3 regions of the Cytobacillus sp. QJM3NY_8 genome follow, and region 3 is predicted to be linked to each of the others. Evidence: a T-box and tRNA genes for the amino acid it is inferred to sense, from the RefSeq annotation. Region 3 holds a T-box; the other regions hold tRNA genes.
The links. The T-box of region 3 lies ahead of thrS (threonine--tRNA ligase). A T-box ahead of a tRNA ligase gene usually reads a tRNA of that ligase, here a tRNA-Thr.

Region 1 (3,251 bases), 570 kb from region 3:
GAGTTTAGAGTTATGTTTCCCGATATGATGCTAACAACCAATATTGTGCATGAATGGTGTTCTGATATTATTTCAAAGAAAAAAATCCGGAAAATCCTATCAAACAACTTTAATCATATCATTCATGGCAAGACTTCTTACTTTGAATAAAACACAATTATGTTGAGTAGTTTATTTTTAACAGTATGGCATGTCCCCTTCGGCTATCCTCACACGATTCATGAATAAGCAAACATCATTAGATTCTTTTAGATCACACTATCGATACTGAAGGGCTCTATTCAGAATTATTAGTTCCATTCACTGAGGTTATCGAACCTTAATGGCTTTATTCTGCTGCATTAGTTCTGCTCACTTGACATCATGAAACTGAACGGCACTATTCACTTGCATTAGTTCCATTCACGTGACATCTTTGAAACTGAACGGCACTATTCTCTTGCATTAGTACCATTCACATGACATCTTTGAAACTGAACGGCACTATTCTGCTTCATTAGTTCCGTTCACATAAAGTCATCGAATCTTTCTGGCTCTATTTTGGTGCATAAGTTCCGTTCACATAACATCTTCGAAATTTAGAGATTCTTTTTCGCCTCTTCAGTTATTAGTTCCGCTCAATTCACAACATTAGGACACATCGTTTTTTTTCCTCCTGCTAAGTCAATAATTATGTCCTTTTGAATTACTTCCGAACAGTACAGAACCCCATTTCGAAACCACCCTCTGAATCGTTCGGAACCCTGCATTGAAACAACTTGCATCACAATCAGCAGAAGGGCTGCATTGATATTTGCTTTCAGCTTTAAAATTCGCACAGATATTAATTAAACAACAAAAAAAGGTTTCCCAATAGGGAAACCTTTTTTTAGATACCGGTGGTCGGGGTCGAACCGACACTCCAGAAGGAACACGATTTTGAGTCGTGCGCGTCTGCCAATTCCGCCACACCGGCATATTAAAATGTAGTAAATCTTGTGGTGCCGAGGACCGGAATCGAACCGGTACGGTAGTCACCTACCGCAGGATTTTAAGTCCTGTGCGTCTGCCAGTTCCGCCACCCCGGCGTATATCAGCGAATCAAGATTTAGATTATGGAGGCGGCAACCGGATTCGAACCGGTGGTAAAGGTTTTGCAGACCTCTGCCTTACCACTTGGCTATGCCGCCATAAATTGAAGTTTATTCTGGAGCGGAAGACGGGATTCGAACCCGCGACCCCCACCTTGGCAAGGTGATGTTCTACCACTGAACTACTTCCGCAAAATGGCTGGGCTAGCAGGATTCGAACCTGCGAGTGACGGAGTCAAAGTCCGGTGCCTTACCGCTTGGCTATAGCCCATTGATCGTTCATATTACATTTATATGAGAGTTATACTCGTACTGTTACTTTAAAATTATGGGGCGACTGATGGGAATCGAACCCACGAGTGTCGGAGCCACAATCCGATGCGTTAACCACTTCGCCACAGCCGCCATTATAAAATTGGCAGGGGTAGTAGGAATCGAACCCACATCAAAGGTTTTGGAGACCTTCGTTTTACCATTAAACTATACCCCTATATAAATGGTGGAGGGGGGCAGATTCGAACTGCCGAACCCGAAGGAGCGGATTTACAGTCCGCCGCGTTTAGCCACTTCGCTACCCCTCCATATTAACATAAAAAAATGGTGCCGGCGAGAGGACTTGAACCCCCAACCTACTGATTACAAGTCAGTTGCTCTACCAATTGAGCTACACCGGCAAATCAATTCAGTAAAGGTGGCTCAGGACGGAATCGAACCGCCGACACAAGGATTTTCAGTCCTTTGCTCTACCGACTGAGCTACTGAGCCAAATATTATTAATATTGTAAAAATGGCGGTCCGGACGGGACTCGAACCCGCGACCTCCTGCGTGACAGGCAGGCATTCTAACCAACTGAACTACCGGACCAAATTGCGGGGGCAGGATTTGAACCTGCGACCTTCGGGTTATGAGCCCGACGAGCTACCGGACTGCTCCACCCCGCGACAATAATATGGTGGAGGATGACGGGATCGAACCGCCGACCCTCTGCTTGTAAGGCAGATGCTCTCCCAGCTGAGCTAATCCTCCATTATGGTGACCCCTACGGGATTCGAACCCGTGTTACCGCCGTGAAAGGGCGGTGTCTTAACCGCTTGACCAAGGGGCCAATATAGAATTAATAATGGCGGAGAGCAAGGGATTTGAACCCTTGATACGCGGTTAGCGTATACACGATTTCCAATCGTGCTCCTTCGGCCACTCGGACAGCTCTCCATTTGGCTCCGCAGGTAGGATTCGAACCTACGACCGTTCGGTTAACAGCCGAATGCTCTACCACTGAGCTACTGCGGAATAGTGATATTTGTAAAACAGCCCGGCAGCGTCCTACTCTCACAAGGGGACAGCCCCTAACTACCATTGGCGCTGAGAAGCTTAACTTCCGTGTTCGGTATGGGAACGGGTGTGACCTTCTCGCTATCGCCACCAGACTATTTTTCAAAGACAAGTATTATTATACCGTCTTTTTATCATTTTTCAAGAGGAAATTTACTATTTTTCGTTCCCTCAAAACTAGATAATGTATGAAGAAGAATTTGCCGAGTATTCACCAATAACTTGTCTAGCTTCGGCTCCTAACTTCTCTCGAAGTTGAACAGTCGCCTCCGCTTTTCGTTTTGGTTAAGTCCTCGATCGATTAGTATCAGTCAGCTCCACATGTCGCCACGCTTCCACCTCTGACCTATCAACCTGATCATCTTTCAGGGATCTTACTAGCTTGACGCTATGGGAAATCTCATCTCGAGGGGGGCTTCATGCTTAGATGCTTTCAGCACTTATCCCTTCCGCACATAGCTACCCAGCGATGCCTTTGGCAAGACAACTGGTACACCAGCGGTGCGTCCATCCCGGTCCTCTCGTACTAAGGACAGCTCCTCTCAAATTTCCTGCGCCCACGACGGATAGGGACCGAACTGTCTCACGACGTTCTGAACCCAGCTCGCGTACCGCTTTAATGGGCGAACAGCCCAACCCTTGGGACCGACTACAGCCCCAGGATGCGATGAGCCGACATCGAGGTGCCAAACCTCCCCGTCGATGTGGACTCTTGGGGGAGATAAGCCTGTTATCCCCGGGGTAGCTTTTATCCGTTGAGCGATGGCCCTTCCATGCGGAACCACCGGATCACTAAGCCCGACTTTCGTCCCTGCTCGACTTGTAGGTCTCGCAGTCAAGCTCCCTTG
Region 2 (3,251 bases), 450 kb from region 3:
TCTGCTCATTTTTAATTCAATTATTTATAGAAGCTTCTCGCCAAATAGTGAACCCATAAGCGCGACCGCCACAGTAGCTGTTTTGTTTTTGTCATCCAGGATTGGGTTAACCTCTACAAACTCAGCCGATGTAATGATCTGCGATTCTGCAAGCATCTCCATGGCCAAGTGGCTTTCACGGTAGCTGATGCCTCCAATAACCGGAGTTCCAACACCAGGGGCATCATGCGGATCCAGCCCATCTAAATCCAGAGACAGATGAACACCATCTGTATTTCTTTCTTTTAAATATGTAATAGACTCCTCCATAACCTTTGTCATCCCAAGCCGGTCAATTTCGTGCATGGTGTATACTTTAATGCCTTTTTCCTTAATAAGCTCCCGCTCTCCTTCATCCAAAGATCTTGCCCCAATAATGACAATATTCTCTGGCTTAACCTTTGGAGCATATCCCCCTACATTGGTTAAAAGCGGGTGGCCAATTCCCAGGCTTACCGCAAGAGGCATGCCATGTATGTTCCCTGAAGGTGATGTTTCAGCTGTATTTAAATCCCCGTGGGCATCATACCAGATTACCCCAAGATTTTTGTAGTGCTTCGAAACACCGGCCAATGTTCCAATTGCGATGCTGTGATCCCCGCCCAGTACTAATGGAAAAGAACCACTTTCTATTGCTTTATCAACTTCTTCGCCCAGTTTTTCTGTTTTTTCAGCAATAAGGTCCAAGTTTCTAAGATTTGATTTTGGATCGATTTGAACTTCCGGACGGCCGATGGCAATATCGCCCTGGTCATGGATTTCTTCGAATAAACACTTTAATCGCTCATTCACACCGGCATATCGGATCGCACTTGGCCCCATGTCCACACCGCGTCTCATCTGGCCAAGATCCATTGGCATTCCAATTATCGATAATTTCTGTCTTTTCATAGTAAAGTCCTCCCTTTCCCTTCATACTCATATTTTAACCGCTTTCAAACACATGACTCAACTCGACAAAATCGTGTATATATATGCGGCTGCCGGAAAAAGAAGCTTCTAAAAATACCATAGTAACTTTCTAAGTTTTGCCACTTATTGTTTTGTGAAATAAAATAAAAAATCCCTAAACCATGCTGGTTTAAGGAATGTCGTATTATGTATGATGGTGGAGCCTAGCGGGATCGAACCGCTGACCTCCTGCGTGCAAAGCAGGCGCTCTCCCAGCTGAGCTAAGGCCCCATTTATTTGGAGCGGAAGACGGGATTCGAACCCGCGACCCCCACCTTGGCAAGGTGATGTTCTACCACTGAACTACTTCCGCAAACATATTTATATTCACAAGTAAGACCTTCAGGACTCGATTCCCAAGGTCTGTGTTTTTCTATAAAGTGAGCCATGAAGGACTCGAACCTTCGACCCTCTGATTAAAAGTCAGATGCTCTACCGACTGAGCTAATGGCTCGAAATATAATTCTGATGCCTAAACTTCATTTGCAGATGTGCTTCAAAGCCCTGCGGTCTTTGTCGCAGATTTTAAAAGCTTGCCATTCAGGATGTAACGCTTCGATGCTGCAATCTTTTAAAATCCTCTACCGACTGAGCTAATGGCTCAAAAATGGCTGGGCTAGCAGGATTCGAACCTGCGAGTGACGGAGTCAAAGTCCGGTGCCTTACCGCTTGGCTATAGCCCAATAATTACAAAATAAAAAGGACATTCATAGCTTGTCCAGTTTTTTGTGTTTTTATTAAAAATAAATGGTGGAGGGGGGCAGATTCGAACTGCCGAACCCGAAGGAGCGGATTTACAGTCCGCCGCGTTTAGCCACTTCGCTACCCCTCCATCTATAAAAAAAAGATGGTGCCGGCGAGAGGACTTGAACCCCCAACCTACTGATTACAAGTCAGTTGCTCTACCAATTGAGCTACACCGGCAAATATGGTGGAGGATGACGGGATCGAACCGCCGACCCTCTGCTTGTAAGGCAGATGCTCTCCCAGCTGAGCTAATCCTCCATTATGGTGACCCCTACGGGATTCGAACCCGTGTTACCGCCGTGAAAGGGCGGTGTCTTAACCGCTTGACCAAGGGGCCTAGTACTCTAGTTGTCTACATTAAAAGAGCTTCCAACCGGGCTCGAACCGGTGACCTCTTCCTTACCATGGAAGTGCTCTACCTGCTGAGCTATGGAAGCAACAGCTCATAATTCCCAAAAGGGCTTTATGGAAATGGCTCCGCAGGCAGGATTCGAACCTGCGACCGTTCGGTTAACAGCCGAATGCTCTACCACTGAGCTACTGCGGAAAAGTGGTATTTGTAAACAGCCCGGCAGCGTCCTACTCTCACAAGGGGACAGCCCCTAACTACCATCGGCGCTGAGAAGCTTAACTTCCGTGTTCGGTATGGGAACGGGTGTGACCTTCTCGCCATCGCCACCAGACTATTTTCAAAAGACAAGTATGATTATACTTTCTTTTAATGTTTTTTTCAAGAGGAAATTTCATTTTTTCGTTCCCTCAAAACTAGATAATGTATGAAGAAGCATTTGCCGAGTATTCACCAATGACTTGTCTAGCTTCGGCTCCTAACCTCTCGGCCGTTTCGATCCGTCCCTCCAAATCCCAAAACCAGGATTTGAATGGCCGGCTCTCCAACGTCTCTCAAAGTTGAACAGTCGCCTCCGCTTTTCGTTTTGGTTAAGCCCTCGATCGATTAGTATCAGTCAGCTCCACATGTCGCCACGCTTCCACCTCTGACCTATCAACCTGATCATCTTTCAGGGATCTTACTAGCTTGACGCTATGGGAAATCTCATCTCGAGGGGGGCTTCATGCTTAGATGCTTTCAGCACTTATCCCTTCCGCACATAGCTACCCAGCGATGCCTTTGGCAAGACAACTGGTACACCAGCGGTGCGTCCATCCCGGTCCTCTCGTACTAAGGACAGCTCCTCTCAAATTTCCTGCGCCCACGACGGATAGGGACCGAACTGTCTCACGACGTTCTGAACCCAGCTCGCGTACCGCTTTAATGGGCGAACAGCCCAACCCTTGGGACCGACTACAGCCCCAGGATGCGATGAGCCGACATCGAGGTGCCAAACCTCCCCGTCGATGTGGACTCTTGGGGGAGATAAGCCTGTTATCCCCGGGGTAGCTTTTATCCGTTGAGCGATGGCCCTTCCATGCGGAACCACCGGATCACTAAGCCCGACTTTCGTCCCTGCTCGACTTGTAGGTCTCGCAGTCAAGCTCCCTTGTGCCTTTACACT
Region 3 (3,251 bases):
ATTTGATGCCAGTTTATCGCTTCAATCCAATCTTCATGATTCTTAAATCCTCTATGTTCAACAATCACCTTTGCTGAATTTTCATGGATTGCCTGGAAACTTACATGAACAGTTGTTAATTCATCCTCATTATTCATTAAATCCTCAAATTGGTCTGGGCCTTTCCATGTGAACTCAAGCTCATTTTCAGTAATAAGCTTAGTAATTTTACATCCCTTCGTATTCATGCCCGTACTATTTCCGGGAATAAAATAAAGCTCATAAGCTCCGCCTTCCTTAGCTTCTACTTTCACTTCAGGTGCAAACCATTCAGATACCCTATCAGAGATTGTCCAAGCGAGCCATACCAGATTGAGTGGTGAATTGATTGTTGTCTCATTAATAATGGCTTTCTCAATTGCAGTGGTTTTCAAAATAATCCTCCCCCAAGTGTAAAATTATTACATTTAAATAATAACATTATTTTGAAGATTAAGATATTGTTAAATGGAGAAAATTCGGAGAGATAGATTATTTGTAAAAGAGGAAAGCCCAAAAGGAATAAATTCCTTCTGAGCTTGAAAGATTTATCTGCCGCCGTTTGTTTCATTAATAAACCGCTCAATTACTTCCTCAATGCTCATCACACCGATATTTCCCTCTTTACGTTTTCTCAGTGACAGGGATTGCTGGTCCATTTCTTTATCACCAATCACCAGCATGTAGGGAACTTTCTGTTTTGCGGCTTCCCTGATCTTGAGTCCCATTTTCTCTGTTCTAAAGTCGGCTTCAGCACGGATGCCTGCTTCTTCCAATTGTGATTTCACATAGTCTGCATATTCAGCATGCGAGTCAGAGATTGGAATGATCTTTGCTTGAACGGGTGACAGCCACAGTGGGAAATCGCCTGCAAAATGTTCAATTAGAATAGCCATGAAACGTTCAACTGAACCAAAAATTGCCCTGTGAATCATAATGGGAAGGTGAAGTTTGTTATCTTCACCAACATATGCACAATTAAACTTTTGCGGCATTTGAAAATCCAGCTGGATAGTACCGCATTGCCAGCTTCTGCCGAGCGAATCCAATATATGAAAGTCAATTTTCGGCCCGTAAAACGCCCCATCACCAGGATTAATCTGATAGTTTACTCCTTTGTTTTTCAAAACAGATTCCAAAGCTCCTTCAGCACGTTCCCACATTTCTTGTGATCCCATGTATTCCTCCGGGCGTGTTGAAAGTTCAACTTTATAGTCAAAACCGAAATGGGAGTAGAACTCATCAATTAGGACAAGTATTTTATCAATCTCGGCCTCAATCTGATCAGCCATCACAAATAAATGGGCGTCATCTTGAGTGAACGACCGGACTCTTAACAGTCCATTCAAAGAACCCGAGAGTTCGTGTCTGTGGACTAATCCCAGCTCCGCATAGCGGAGAGGCAATTCCCGGTAGCTTCTCCGTTTGCTATTGAAAACCAATATCGCACCCGGGCAGTTCATGGGCTTTATCGCATAATTTTGCTCATCCACATTTGAGAAATACATATTTTCATGATAATGATTCCAATGGCCGGATTGTTCCCAAAGTTCCTGTTTCATCATAATCGGTGTCTTAATTTCCTGATAGCCTGCCCGCTGGTGTTTTCGTCTCCAATAACTTTCAAGTTCATTTCGCATCACCATTCCATTTGGCAGGAAAAAAGGCATTCCTGGGGCTTCCTCCATGGATGTGAAAAGCTCCAGCTCTTGACCTAACTTTCTATGATTTATTTTTTCTGCTTCCATTTCAATTCCTCCTGATTTTTAGTTATAAAAAAAAGACCACACTCCTCCCAAACATAGGGACGAGTGTGGTCGTGGTGCCACCCTAATTCCATAAAGCAATCGAAAGACTGTTTTATGCTCAAAAAGATAACGGATTCCCCGATTATGGATACTCTGATATAGATCATTTCCCCATAATAGCTCCAAGGCGGTAAATCATTCCCTTTTCTTCAGGGCTTGCAGCCGGTGACCCTGATCTCTGGAAAGAAAATAAAGAATGATTCATGTCCTTATCAACGCTAATTATATAGTTTTAATTAAAATAAAAAGCCGCACTCATCCCAGCAAAAGGGACGAGTGCGGCCGTGGTTCCACCCTAATTCCATAAAGCATGCCGAAAGACTGCTTTATGCTCAAAAAGATAACGGATTCCCCGATTATGGATACTCTGATATAGATCATTTCCCCATAATAGCTCCAAGGCGGTAAATCATTCCCTTTTCTTCAGGGCTTGCAGCCGGTGACCCTGATCTCTGGAAAGAAAATAAAGAATGATTCATGTCCTTATCAACGCTAATTATATAGTTTTAATTAAAATAAAAAGCCGCACTCATCCCAGCAAAAGGGACGAGTGCGGCCGTGGTTCCACCCTAATTCCATAAAGCATGCCGAAAGACTGCTTTATGCTCAAAAAGATAACGGATTCCCCGATTATGGATACTCTGGTATAGATCAATTCCCCATAATAGCTCCAAGGCGGTAAATCATTCCCTTTTCTTCAGGGCTTGCAGCCAAATGGCCCTGATCTCTGGAAAGAAAACAAAGAAAGATTCGTATCCTTATCATAGCTCATATTTATATTTTTACTGATTTTATTACACATTTTGGAAAAGGTCAAGAGGGTTAATAAAACTTTTAAATCCTAATGAAACAACCCCGATTCCTTTGATTTTTTCATTAGCGCTTTTGTTTTTCTGCTTAATGGCTCTTTCAGGAAGGTTCCAATTAATAGTGCAATGAAACCGAATAGCGTCAGGACCAGAAGGTCTCTGTAAACTCTTTCCCAAACAATGCCTCCAACAGCTTCTCTCATTAAATCAATGGCATAAGAGAAGGGCAGGAAGGGGTGGATGGTTTGGAAAAATTCAGGAAGCAAGGCGGTCGGATAGGTTCCGCCAGCACCTGCAATCTGAAGCACCAGCAAGACAATCGCCATGGCTTTTCCTACATCGCCAAATACAGATACTAATGTATAAACAATTAATATAAACACTAAACTGCTTATCAGTCCAAACAGGATAAACCATACTGGTTCAGCTGCATCCACTCCGAGAATTAAGATATTCCCTATTGTCACTACGAGGGTCTGTGCAAATCCAATGCTTAGGAAGGTCAGTAGTTTGCCGAAATAGATTTGTTTTCCCGTAAATTCTTCATGATGATGAACATCTGTAGCCAAAAGGGAAATTAATAGAAGGGCACCTACCCATATCGCAAGTACGGTAT

Region 1: it has a tRNA-Thr gene. The T-box ahead of thrS (threonine--tRNA ligase) is inferred to sense a tRNA for this amino acid. The anticodon was not compared.
Region 2: it has a tRNA-Thr gene. The T-box ahead of thrS (threonine--tRNA ligase) is inferred to sense a tRNA for this amino acid. The anticodon was not compared.

What each region holds. Positions count from the first base shown of each region.
Region 1 is NZ_CM149681.1:1,200,173-1,203,423, reverse strand. Features, by position in the region: gene AC0VZ9_RS06420 (nuclease-related domain-containing protein) at 1-150, shown strand, start outside; tRNA gene AC0VZ9_RS06415 (tRNA-Leu) at 874-955, opposite strand; tRNA gene AC0VZ9_RS06410 (tRNA-Leu) at 979-1,067, opposite strand; tRNA gene AC0VZ9_RS06405 (tRNA-Cys) at 1,096-1,169, opposite strand; tRNA gene AC0VZ9_RS06400 (tRNA-Gly) at 1,188-1,262, opposite strand; tRNA gene AC0VZ9_RS06395 (tRNA-Gln) at 1,267-1,341, opposite strand; tRNA gene AC0VZ9_RS06390 (tRNA-His) at 1,400-1,475, opposite strand; tRNA gene AC0VZ9_RS06385 (tRNA-Trp) at 1,487-1,560, opposite strand; tRNA gene AC0VZ9_RS06380 (tRNA-Tyr) at 1,568-1,651, opposite strand; tRNA gene AC0VZ9_RS06375 (tRNA-Thr) at 1,669-1,744, opposite strand; tRNA gene AC0VZ9_RS06370 (tRNA-Phe) at 1,763-1,835, opposite strand; tRNA gene AC0VZ9_RS06365 (tRNA-Asp) at 1,859-1,935, opposite strand; tRNA gene AC0VZ9_RS06360 (tRNA-Met) at 1,939-2,012, opposite strand; tRNA gene AC0VZ9_RS06355 (tRNA-Val) at 2,022-2,097, opposite strand; tRNA gene AC0VZ9_RS06350 (tRNA-Glu) at 2,102-2,176, opposite strand; tRNA gene AC0VZ9_RS06345 (tRNA-Ser) at 2,193-2,283, opposite strand; tRNA gene AC0VZ9_RS06340 (tRNA-Asn) at 2,287-2,361, opposite strand; rRNA gene rrf (5S ribosomal RNA) at 2,382-2,498, opposite strand; rRNA gene AC0VZ9_RS06330 (23S ribosomal RNA) at 2,685-3,251, opposite strand, start outside.
Region 2 is NZ_CM149681.1:176,136-179,386, reverse strand. Features, by position in the region: gene rocF (arginase) at 25-930, opposite strand; tRNA gene AC0VZ9_RS01005 (tRNA-Ala) at 1,146-1,221, opposite strand; tRNA gene AC0VZ9_RS01000 (tRNA-Gly) at 1,229-1,303, opposite strand; tRNA gene AC0VZ9_RS00995 (tRNA-Lys) at 1,372-1,444, opposite strand; tRNA gene AC0VZ9_RS00990 (tRNA-Gln) at 1,599-1,673, opposite strand; tRNA gene AC0VZ9_RS00985 (tRNA-Tyr) at 1,739-1,822, opposite strand; tRNA gene AC0VZ9_RS00980 (tRNA-Thr) at 1,839-1,914, opposite strand; tRNA gene AC0VZ9_RS00975 (tRNA-Val) at 1,920-1,995, opposite strand; tRNA gene AC0VZ9_RS00970 (tRNA-Glu) at 2,000-2,074, opposite strand; tRNA gene AC0VZ9_RS00965 (tRNA-Thr) at 2,102-2,174, opposite strand; tRNA gene AC0VZ9_RS00960 (tRNA-Asn) at 2,210-2,284, opposite strand; rRNA gene rrf (5S ribosomal RNA) at 2,304-2,420, opposite strand; rRNA gene AC0VZ9_RS00950 (23S ribosomal RNA) at 2,673-3,251, opposite strand, start outside.
Region 3 is NZ_CM149681.1:625,852-629,102, forward strand. Features, by position in the region: gene AC0VZ9_RS03365 (SRPBCC family protein) at 1-413, opposite strand, end outside; gene thrS (threonine--tRNA ligase) at 567-1,766, opposite strand; T-box leader at 1,819-2,051, opposite strand; T-box leader at 2,092-2,325, opposite strand; T-box leader at 2,366-2,600, opposite strand; gene AC0VZ9_RS03375 (YhgE/Pip domain-containing protein) at 2,668-3,251, opposite strand, start outside.